2 regions of the Streptomyces sp. CA-243310 genome follow, and region 2 is predicted to be linked to the other one. Evidence: riboswitches for the same ligand, from Rfam matches in the RefSeq annotation. Region 2 holds a riboswitch; the other holds the start of a gene.

Region 1 (5,332 bases), on a different contig from region 2:
GCGGCGCCGGTCGGAGGCCGTCTCCAGCTGGTCGATCTTCTCGACCGAGTCCATCCACTTGAAGCAGAACTGCGCCTTCTCGCGGATCGAGGGGATCTCCTCGACCGCGTCGAACGCGGCCGCCCGGTCGTCCGGGTTGGGCAGGTAGGTGTCGAGCAGCGTCAGGTAGAACTGGACGTGCACGGCCTCCTCGAACAGCTGGCGCGACAGGTACAGGCGCGCCTCCGGGGAGTTGATGTGCTTGTACAGGGTCAGCACGAGGTTGTTCGAGACGATCGAGTCACCCGTCGCGAAGAACGCGACCAGGCGGCCGATCATGTGCTGCTCGGACGGGGTCAGCTTCGCGAGGTCCGCGACGTCCGAGTGGAGGTCGACCTCCTCGACCGTCCACGTGTTCTTGATCGCGTCGCGGTAGCGCTCGTAGAAGTCCGGGTAGCGCATCGGGCGGAGCGTGAGCTCGAAGCCCGGGTCCAGGAGGTTCTTGTTCTCGTTGGAGCTCATTACTGGCAGGCCTCGCAGGACTCGGGGTTCTCAAGGGAGCAGGCCAGCGCGTCGGCGTCGACGGCCTGCGGAAGCGGGGTGGCCGCCGCCGGGACGGCGGAGCCGGACGCCGCGCGGGCGATCTTCGTCGCCGGGCGCGAGCGCAGGTAGTACGTGGTCTTCAGGCCCTGCTTCCAGGCGTACGAGTACATCGAGGACAGCTTCCCGATGGTCGGCGTCTCCAGGAACAGGTTCAGCGACTGCGACTGGTCGAGGAACGGCGTACGGGCCGCCGCCATGTCGATCAGGCCGCGCTGCGGGATCTCCCACGCCGTGCGGTACAGCTCGCGCACCTCGGCCGGGATCCAACCGAAGCCCTGCACCGACCCGCTGGCCTCGCGCAGCGCCTCGCGGGACTGGGCGTCCCACACGCCGAGCCGCTTCAGCTCGGCCACCAGGTAGGCGTTCACCTGGAGGAACTCACCGCTGAGCGTCTCGCGCTTGAAGAGGTTGGAGACCTGGGGCTCGATGCACTCGTACACACCGGCGATCGACGCGATCGTCGCGGTCGGGGCGATGGCGAGGAGCAGCGAGTTGCGCATGCCGGAGGTCGCGACCCGGGCGCGCAGCGCCTCCCAGCGCTCCGGCCAGTTCAGCTCGGTGTCGTAGTGGTCCGGGTGCAGGACGCCGCGGGCGGTACGGGTCTGCTCCCAGGCGGGGAGCGGGCCGTTGCGCTCGGCGAGGTCGCAGGAGGCCTCGTACGCGGCCAGCATGATCCGCTCGGAGAGCTTCGTGGACAGCGCCCGCGCCTCGGGGGAGTCGAAGGGCAGCCGCAGCTGGAAGAAGACGTCCTGGAGGCCCATCGCGCCCAGACCCACCGGACGCCAGCGGGCGTTGGAACGGCCGGCCTGCTCGGTCGGGTAGAAGTTGATGTCCACCACGCGGTCGAGGAAGGTCACGGCGGTGCGGACGGTCGCGTCCAGCCGCTCCCAGTCGATGTCGCCGTCGACCACGAACGCGCCGAGGTTGACCGAACCGAGGTTGCAGACGGCCGTCTCGCCGTCGTTGGTGACCTCGATGATCTCGGTGCACAGGTTCGAGGAGTGGACGACGGTGCCCGGCTCCGCGGTCTGGTTCGCCGTGCGGTTGGAGGCGTCCTTGAACGTCATCCAGCCCTGGCCGGTCTGCGCGAGGGTGCGCATCATCCGGCCGTACAGCTCCCGGGCGGGCATGGTCTTGCGGGCCAGGCCGGCCGCCTCGGCCTTGCGGTAGGCGGCGTCGAAATCGTCGCCCCACAGGTCCACCAGCTCGGGGACCTCGGCCGGGGAGAACAGCGACCAGTCGGAGTCGGCGTTGACCCGGCGCATGAACTCGTCCGGCACCCAGTGGGCCAGGTTCAGGTTGTGCGTGCGGCGCTGGTCCTCGCCGGTGTTGTCGCGCAGCTCCAGGAACTCCTCGATGTCCGCGTGCCAGGTCTCCAGGTAGACGGCGGCGGCGCCCTTGCGCCGGCCGCCCTGGTTCACGGCCGCGACGGAGGCGTCGAGGGTCTTCAGGAACGGCACGATGCCGTTGGAGTGGCCGTTGGTGCCGCGGATCAGCGAACCGCGGGCGCGGATGCGGGAGTACGACAGGCCGATGCCGCCGGCGTGCTTCGACAGGCGGGCGACCTGGTGGTAGCGGTCGTAGATCGAGTCGAGCTCGTCCAGCGGGGAGTCCAGCAGGTAGCAGGAGGACATCTGCGGGTGCCGGGTGCCGGAGTTGAAGAGGGTGGGGGAGGACGGCAGGTAGTCGAGGCGGCTCATCAGCCGGTACAGCGAGGCCACTTCCTCGACGGCCTGGACCGTCTCGTTCTCCGCGAGACCACAGGCCACGCGCAGCATGAAGTACTGGGGGGTCTCGATGACCTGGCGGGTGATCGGGTGGCGCAGCAGGTAGCGGCTGTGCAGGGTGCGCAGGCCGAAGAACCCGAAGCGGTCGTCGGCGCCCTCGGCGAGCGCGTGCTCGACCAGCGCGTTCAGCCTGCTCGCGTGGGTCGCCACGAACTCGGCCGTGCGGTCGGCGATCAGGCCCTCGCGGTGGCCGACCTCGACGGAGGCGGAGAACGAGGTGGACCCCTGGCCCGCGGCCTCGTCGCGGACGGCGAGCGTCAGCAGGCGCGCGGCCAACCGGGAGTACGCGGGGTCCTCGGAGATCAGACCCGCGGCGGCCTCGGTGGCCAGCCCGCGCAGTTCGGCCTCGTCGGCGGCGGAGCTGCGACCGCGCAGGGCGGCGGCGGCGACGCGGCCGGGGTCGGTGTCGGGAAGGTCGGCCGTCAGCTCGGTCAGGGTGCGCAGCAGCGCGGCCCCGGGTCCCCCGGACGTGATCGCGGTCTCGATCGCGGACTCGGACGGAACGGACTCTGCGCGCGGTGCGGAGGGCGCGATGGTCACGGGGGGAGCTCTCCCTTGCTCGGCTCCGGGAACACCGACGGCGCGGGCGCGAGCGGGCGCATGCGGACCGCGCACGCTCCGGCCCGGACAGGGCGGGCGGTACGTGCACCGCATGGCGTCCACCGGCCCAACCGCGAGGCCCGGACGTGTCTGCACCCGGTTCGGTCGAGCCGGGCGCGCTGTCGACAGGTCCTCGGACTTGTAGTTGCACGAATGGGTGCACTTCACACCGTTGCGGGACAGTTCCGGATTCGCACCGGATTCCCCTGCGACGACAGCGAGCACGAGCATACATGTGGGGGCGGGTGGATGCGTGACCCCCCACATGTTGTGTCGGCGTGGTTACAGCTCCAGACGGTAGGTCAGGAGGGTGAGGCCCGGGATCGGGGCCCAGTCTCGTTCTGGTGTTCGGGTGAAGCCGAGGCGCTCGTAGATCCTGTGCGCCCCCGCCATCGACCTCTGGGTCGACAACACCAGGTGCGTCACACCCTCCAGGGCCCTCGCCCGGGCCATGCACGCCCGCACCAGGGCCTCGCCCGCGCCGCGTCCGCGCGCCTCGCCGGCGACGGCCAACATCCGGAACTCCGCCTCGCCCGGGCCGGCGATGTCGGCCAGCGGGCTCGTGTTCGAGGCGAACGTCACTCCGCCGAGGACCGTGCCGTCGTGGTCCGCGACGAGCACCTCCCCGGAGGCGGCCCGGCCGGCCACGTCGCGCAGCACGTTCAGGTACGCGGCGTCCTCGTTGAAGTCCAGCAGCCCGTCGTCCAGGTAGGCCTGCGCGGTGATGTCGCCGAGCTCTTCGAATTCGGCGACCGATGCCGCCCTGATCACGATGTCCATGCCGTCGAGTGTGTCGGACGGGCGGGCGAGGGGTCGCACGTGTCCACGGACGGGGAGGCGAAGGGGGCGCGCCCCCTTCGCGGACGGGCACGCGAAAGGGCCGCCGGGTTCCCGGGGGAACGCGGCGGCCCTTCGAGGGCCCCGGACGGGGTCAGCAGCAGCGGAAGCCCTCGCGCGGGTCGGCTTCGCGGGCGTCGGTGCGGGCCCGCTCGAAGGCGCGCCGGGTCATGACCTCGGCGTCGGCGTCGTGCGCGCGGGCGTGCGCGACGTACCGGTCGTACGCGGCCTCGCCCGAGAACTCGCGGACGTAGAACCGGGTCTTCGCCCACGCCCCGCGCACGGCCGTCAGGCCGCTCACGCGACCGGTTCCCGGGTCTTGCCGCCGCCGGAGTCGAGGCCCGCCGCGGCGAGTTCCGCCCGTTCCTCGGGGGTGGCGATCAGGCCGGCCGGGGCGACGATCCTCGACTCGGTCCACGGGGTCTCGGTGAGGGTGACCGTCTCCGGCTTGCGGACGGCCTTGACGCAGGTGCGGGCCGCGTCCAGCAGCACGATGATGATCAGGACCGCGAACAGCACCGACAGGACGCCGTCCACCGTGGCGTTGGTGACCACGGTGTGCATCTCGCCCATGTTCTTGGCGGGCTTGAGCACCTTCCCGGCCTCGATGCCGTCCTGGTACAGGTCCCGCTGCGCGAAGAACCCGATCTTCGGGTTGTCGGAGAAGATCTTCTGGTAGCTGGCGGTGAGGGTGACCGCCACGTCCCAGGCCAGGGGGACGCCCGTCACCCAGGCCCACTTCAGTCGGCCCGACTTGATCAACAGTGTGGTGCAGACGGCCAGGGCCACCGCCGCGAGGAGCTGGTTCGCGATGCCGAACAGCGGGAAGAGCTGGTTGATGCCGCCCAGCGGGTCGCTGACGCCGACCCACAGGAAGTAGCCCCAGCCACCGACGACGACCGCACTCGCGATCCACACGCCCGGCTTCCAGCTGACGTCCTTGAAGGACTTGTGCACGTTGCCGAGGGTGTCCTGGAGCATGAACCGGCCGACCCGGGTGCCCGCGTCGACGGTGGTCAGGATGAACAGCGCCTCGAACATGATGGCGAAGTGGTACCAGAAGGCCTTCATCCCGGCGCCGCCGATGACCGACGAGAAGATCTCCGACATTCCGAGTGCGAAGGTCGGCGCGCCGCCCGTCCGCGACAGCAGGCTGGTCTCCTCCACGTCCTTCGCCGCCTGGGCGAGGGCCTCCGGCGAGATGGCGAAGCCGAAGTTCGTCACCGCCTGCGAGGCGGTCTCGACGGTGGTGCCGACCACGCCGGCGGGGGAGTTGACCGCGAAGAACAGTCCGGGCTCGATGATGCACGCCGCGATCACCGCCATGACGGCGACGAAGGACTCGGTGAGCATCGCGCCGTAGCCGATGACCTGGACCTGGGTCTCCTTCTGGATCATCTTCGGGGTGGTGCCCGAGGAGACCAGGGAGTGGAAGCCCGACAGCGCGCCGCAGGCGATGGTGATGAACACGAAGGGGAACATGGAACCGGCGAAGACCGGTCCGTCGCCGCGTGAGGCGAACTCGG
Region 2 (5,332 bases):
GGCCAGCTCGGTGGCCATGTCCGCGAGCCGGAACTGCAGCGCCTGGGCGTCCAGCAGCCGGGTACCGAAGGCTTCCCGGTTGGCGAGGTAGGACAGGCTGCGGTCCAGGGCGCTCTGGGCGCCGCCCAGGGAGCAGGCGGCGATGCCGAGGCGGCCGCCGTTGAGGCCGTTCATGGCGATGCGGAAGCCGTCACCCTCCGCGCCGAGCCGCCGGTCGGCGGGCAGCCGCACCCCGTCGAGGATCACCTGCCGGGTGGGCTGGGCGTTCCAGCCCATCTTCGCCTCGTTGGCACCGAAGGAGACCCGCGGGTCGTCCCGTTCGACGACGAACGCCGAGATGCCCCGGGGGCCCGCCTCGCCGGTCCGGGCCATGACGATGTACACGCCCGCGGCGCCGGCGCCGGAGATGAACTGCTTGACGCCGGTCAGGACGTAGTGGTCCCCGTCCCGCTCGGCGCGGGTGCGCAGGGCGCCGGCGTCGGAGCCGGCTCCCGGCTCGGTCAGGCAGTAGCTGCCCAGCGTGTCGGCCGTGCACAGGCCGGGCAGCCGGCGCCGGCGCTGTCCGTCGTCCCCGAAGCGGTCGATCATCCAGGCGACCATGTTGTGGATGGACAGGTATCCGGCGATGGAGGGGCAGCCGGTGGCGAGGGTCTCCAGGATCAGGACGCCGTCGCTGCGGCTGAGGCCGCTGCCGCCGTGCTCCTCGCGTGCGTAGATCCCGCCGAGCCCGAGGGCAGCGGCCCGCCGGATCACCTCGACGGGGAAGTGCTTGTCGCGGTCCCATGCGACGGCGTGCGGCGCGAGGTGCTCCTGGGCGAAGTCGAGGGTGACCTCGGCGAGGGCGAGCTGGTCCTCGGTGAGGGTGGTCATGGCGCTCATCCCATCGTCGGGATGGTGAAGCTCGCGCCCTCCTTGGCCCCGGAGGGCCAGCGCGAGGTGACGGTCTTGGTGCGGGTGTGGAAGCGGATGGAGTCGGGGCCGTGCTGGTTGAGGTCTCCGAAGCCCGAGCGCTTCCAGCCGCCGAAGGTGTGGTACGCCACGGGGACGGGGATGGGCACGTTGACGCCGACCATGCCGGCGCCCACCCGTCGGGTGAAGTCGCGGGCGGTGTCCCCGTCGCGGGTGAAGATGGCGACGCCGTTGCCGTAGGGGTGCTCGGTGGGCAGGCGCAGGGCCTCCTCGTAGTCGGCGGCCCGTACGACGGACAGCACCGGGCCGAAGATCTCTTCGCGGTAGATCCGCATCTTCGGGGTGACGCGGTCGAAGAGGGTGGCTCCGGTGAAGTAGCCGTTCTCGTGCCCGGGGAGCTTGAAACCCCTTCCGTCGACGGCGAGTTCGGCGCCTTCGTTGACGCCGATGTCCACGTAGCGCCGGACGCGGTCGAGGGCGTCCTGGCTGACCAGGGGGCCGAAGTCGGCGTCCGGGTCGTCGGAGGTGCCGATGCGCAGGGTGGCGATCCGCTCCTTCAACTTGGCGACCAGCGCGTTCGCGGTCTCCTCCCCCACGGGGACGGCGACGGCGATGGCCATGCAGCGCTCGCCGGCCGAGCCGTAGCCCGCCCCGATCAGTGCCTCCACGGCCTGGTCGAGGTCGGCGTCCGGCATCACGATCATGTGGTTCTTGGCGCCGCCGAAGCACTGGGCGCGCTTGCCGTGGGCGGCGGCGGTGGCGTAGATGTGCGCGGCGATCGGGGTGGAGCCGACGAAGCCGAGGGCTTGGACGCGCGGGTCCTCCAGCAGGGTGTCGACGGCTTCCTTGCCGCCGTTGACCACGTTGAGGACGCCGGGCGGCAGGCCCGCCTCCAGGAACAGTTCGGCGAGCCGCAGCGGGACGGAGGGGTCCCGTTCGGAGGGCTTGAGGATGAAGGCGTTCCCGCAGGCCAGGGCAGGGGCCGCCTGCCACAGCGGGATCATCGCGGGGAAGTTGAAGGGGGTGATGCCGGCGACCACGCCCAGCGGAGCGCGCAGGGAATGTACGTCGATGCCGGTGCCGGCGTTGTCGGTGAACTCGCCCTTGAGGAGGTGCGGGATGCCGGCGGCGAACTCGACCACCTCCAGTCCGCGCTGGAGGTCACCGTGGGCGTCGGCGACCGTCTTGCCGTGCTCGGACGACAACAGCCGGGCCAGCGCGTCACGTTCACCTTCGACGAGCTGAAGGAAGCGCAACATGACGCGGGCACGGCGCTGTGGGTTCCACTGGCCCCACTCCTGCTGGGCCTCCTCGGCGTTGGCGATCGCCGCCTCGGTGTCGGCGCGGCCGGCCAGGGGGACCCTGGCCTGGACCGCTCCGGTGTTGGGGTCGTACACGTCGGCGAAGAGCCCGGACGTGCCGGTGGTGTGCTTTCCGCCGATGAAGTGGGTGAGCTCGCGGACCATCGAAGCCTGCTCTCGTCAGGTGAGGATCCGAGGAAGGCGCGGCGCAGTCGCGGTACGGCACCGATCGAGGTGCGCACCGCGGGATCGACCGCGGGACAGGGGAGGGTGGGGCGCCCTCGTCGAGTCACGAACGCGGGGACAGGGCCGCGCTGTTCGGGTACTCCGCCGGATCACCTGGGCCGTGGTCACGTACCGGTGCCATGCGTGTCTGCTCCATCCTCGTGGACAACACGGAACACCCCACGGCCGGTATCCTGACTCCTGGATCAACGCACGCTCTTCGACCTTCCCGACGGATGGATTCCGTCAGTGGCCTGACCTGCTGAAGAGCGCACTTCCCAGTCACAGTGGCGGGACCGCGCCGGATTCACACCGGCTTCCCTGCACCGCGGGCTTTCCACGAACATATAGTTGGACGTCCTAGTAAGTCCACCCCCTGCTGCGGCGCGGACGTGCGAAAGAGCCCGCGGACCGGGGCCGACGGTCGAGAAATGCGGATCGTTTCGCTCCTGCCCGCGGCCACCGGCATCGGCGCTCAGGCGGTCCCGCCTGTCCCCCGAACGGTCCTACTTCGGGCGATCAGCGACCTGGTAGGGGATGAAGGTGCTGGTGTTCTCGTCCACGGCCAGCGGGCGCCCGAGCGGCGGGACGGCCCGCTGGGGGCAGTCGAGGCGTTCGCAGAGGCGGCAGCCCATGCCGATGGGGGTGGCGGCCGCGGTGTTGTCCAGGTCGAGCCCGTCGGAGTAGACGAGCCGGGAGGCGTGCCGGATCTCGCAGCCCAGGCCGATGGCGAAGGTCTTGCCGGGCTGGCCCCAACCGCCGCGGTGGCGGGTGACGGCGCGGGCGGTCCACAAGTACCGCTGCCCGTCGGGCATGGCGGCGACCTGGACGTGGATGCGGCCGGGAGCGGTGAAGGCCTCGTACACGTTCCAGAGTGGGCAGGTGCCGCCGGCACGGGAGAAGTGGAATCCGGTCGCGGACTGCCGCTTGGACATGTTGCCCGCCCGGTCCACCCGGACGAACGAGAAGGGAACCCCACGCAGCCTGGGGCGTTGGAGGGTGCTGAGCCGGTGGCAGACCGTCTCGTAGCCCAGGCCGAACCGGTCGGTGAGCCGCTCGATGTCGTAGCGGAACTCCTCGGCGGCCGTGTGGAACGCCTGGTACGGGAGGATCAGCGCGGCGGCGAAGTAGTTGGCGATGCCGATCCGGGCCAGCCCGTGCGCCGTGGAGCCGGCCGCGAAGTCCTCCGCGGCCAGCCGGTCCAGTTCGTCGGCGTGCTCCAGCAGCGCGAGCTGGGTGGCCATTCGGAACGCCTGCTGCCCCGGCCTCAGCCCCGCTGACATGTGCAGCACGCGGGCGGAGTCGTCGTAGTGGTGGAGTTTCTCCGAGTCCGTGGCCACCCGCACGCCGTGGTGGTCGGCCAGGCGCGTCGACAGTACCCGGACGACCTCCCCGGGCCGGATGCGAAGGGTGCGAGCCAAATCCTCGGCGGCGAGATCGATGTCGTGGAGGTAGTTCTGGCGGCGGTAGAAGAACTCCCGGATCTCCTCGTGCGGAGAGCGCGGGCCACCGGCTCCCGGCGGCCCTTCCCGGTCGTCATCGGCGCCGGCCAGCCGTTCGGCGAGGAGTTGGCTGCGCCGCCCGAGGTCGAGGAGCACCTGGGCGACGGCGGGCATCCGGGACGCCAGCTCGGCCAGGTCCGAGGCGGACACCCGGGCCTCGGCGACCTCGCCGGCCAGCGCCTCGCGCAGGTCCGCGACCAGGCGGCTCGCGTCCCGCTCCGAGAAGAAGCCCGGGTCGACCCCGAAGGCCTCGGTCAGCCGCAGCAGGACGGGCACCGTCAGCGGGCGGGAGTCGTGCTCCATCTGGTTCAGGTAGCTGGGCGAAATGGCGAGGACCCGAGCCAGATCCGCCTGGCTCATCCGGCGCTCCTCGCGCAGCCGCCGCAGCCGCGCGCCCGCGTACGTCTTGCTCACCGCGTCGTCTCCCTCGTCTCCGGGACCTGACTCACCCTACGTGTACATCCGAGCCTCGAAGTCTTCGCAGACTTGGCAATCCGGCGCGAAAAGATTCGCAGAACTTGGCAGACGTCCCTCATTGATGGCACTGGGTGTCGCTGAGAGAGTCGTCCTGCGGCCCGCCGGAACAGGCGGCAGCGACAGAACCCTCCGGGCCCGATTCACGCCCTGATGTCGGATGTTCGGCAGGTTCTGGCGAGTGGTTCGGCAACATTGCTCAGCTCGTTCCACACCGGTACGGCGGGCCGCGACCCATCTATATGGCACCTGGTGCCATTCCTTCGCACTCATGACGGGTGCGGAGGTGCCACCCAGACATTCAGCTACTCATGGAGACGGTGACGGTCATGGCAGACACGACGAACACGGCGGCAGCGGCCCTCGCCGAACGCTGGGCGACGGACCCCCGGTGGGCGGGCATCGAGCGCACCTACTCGGCCGAGGACGTGGTGCGGCTCTCCGGAAGTGTCCGCGAGGAGGCCACCCTGGCCCGGCGAGGAGCCGAACGCCTGTGGCGTCATCTCCACGAGCAGGACTACATCCACGCCCTGGGCGCGCTGACCGGCGGCCAGGCCGTCCAGCAGGTGCGCGCCGGCCTCCAGGCGATCTACCTCTCGGGCTGGCAGGTCGCGGCCGACGCGAACCAGGCCGGACACACCTACCCGGACCAGAGCCTCTACCCGGTCAACTCGGTTCCCCAGGTGGTCCGTCGCATCAACAACGCCCTGCTGCGCGCCGACCAGATCGCCACAGCCGAGGACGGCACGGACACCACTGACTGGCTCGCGCCGATCGTCGCCGACGCCGAGGCCGGCTTCGGCGGCCCGCTCAACGCGTTCGAACTGACCAAGGCGATGATCGCGGCGGGTGCGGCCGGCATCCACTACGAGGACCAACTGGCCTCGGAGAAGAAGTGCGGGCATCTGGGCGGCAAGGTCC

What was found. A riboswitch is a leader RNA that binds a small molecule or an ion and turns the genes downstream of it on or off. The one in region 2 is predicted to bind cobalamin.
Region 1: linked by a shared signal. The riboswitch ahead of ACQEVM_RS06690 (ribonucleoside-diphosphate reductase subunit alpha) and the one ahead of ACQEVM_RS17985 (CoA-acylating methylmalonate-semialdehyde dehydrogenase) in region 2 are both predicted to bind cobalamin.

Annotation. Positions count from the first base shown of each region.
Region 1 covers NZ_JBNJMF010000001.1:1,399,732-1,405,063, forward strand. Annotated here, with positions in the region: gene ACQEVM_RS06685 (ribonucleotide-diphosphate reductase subunit beta) at 1-501, opposite strand, end outside; gene ACQEVM_RS06690 (ribonucleoside-diphosphate reductase subunit alpha) at 501-2,909, opposite strand; cobalamin riboswitch at 3,077-3,200, opposite strand; gene ACQEVM_RS06695 (GNAT family N-acetyltransferase) at 3,252-3,749, opposite strand; gene ACQEVM_RS06700 (YbdD/YjiX family protein) at 3,901-4,098, opposite strand; gene ACQEVM_RS06705 (carbon starvation CstA family protein) at 4,104-5,332, opposite strand, start outside.
Region 2 covers NZ_JBNJMF010000002.1:103,973-109,304, forward strand. Annotated here, with positions in the region: gene ACQEVM_RS17980 (acyl-CoA dehydrogenase family protein) at 1-879, opposite strand, end outside; gene ACQEVM_RS17985 (CoA-acylating methylmalonate-semialdehyde dehydrogenase) at 876-2,375, opposite strand; cobalamin riboswitch at 2,603-2,781, opposite strand; gene ACQEVM_RS17990 (short-chain fatty acyl-CoA regulator family protein) at 2,942-4,351, opposite strand; partial or broken gene aceA (isocitrate lyase) at 4,741-5,332, shown strand, end outside.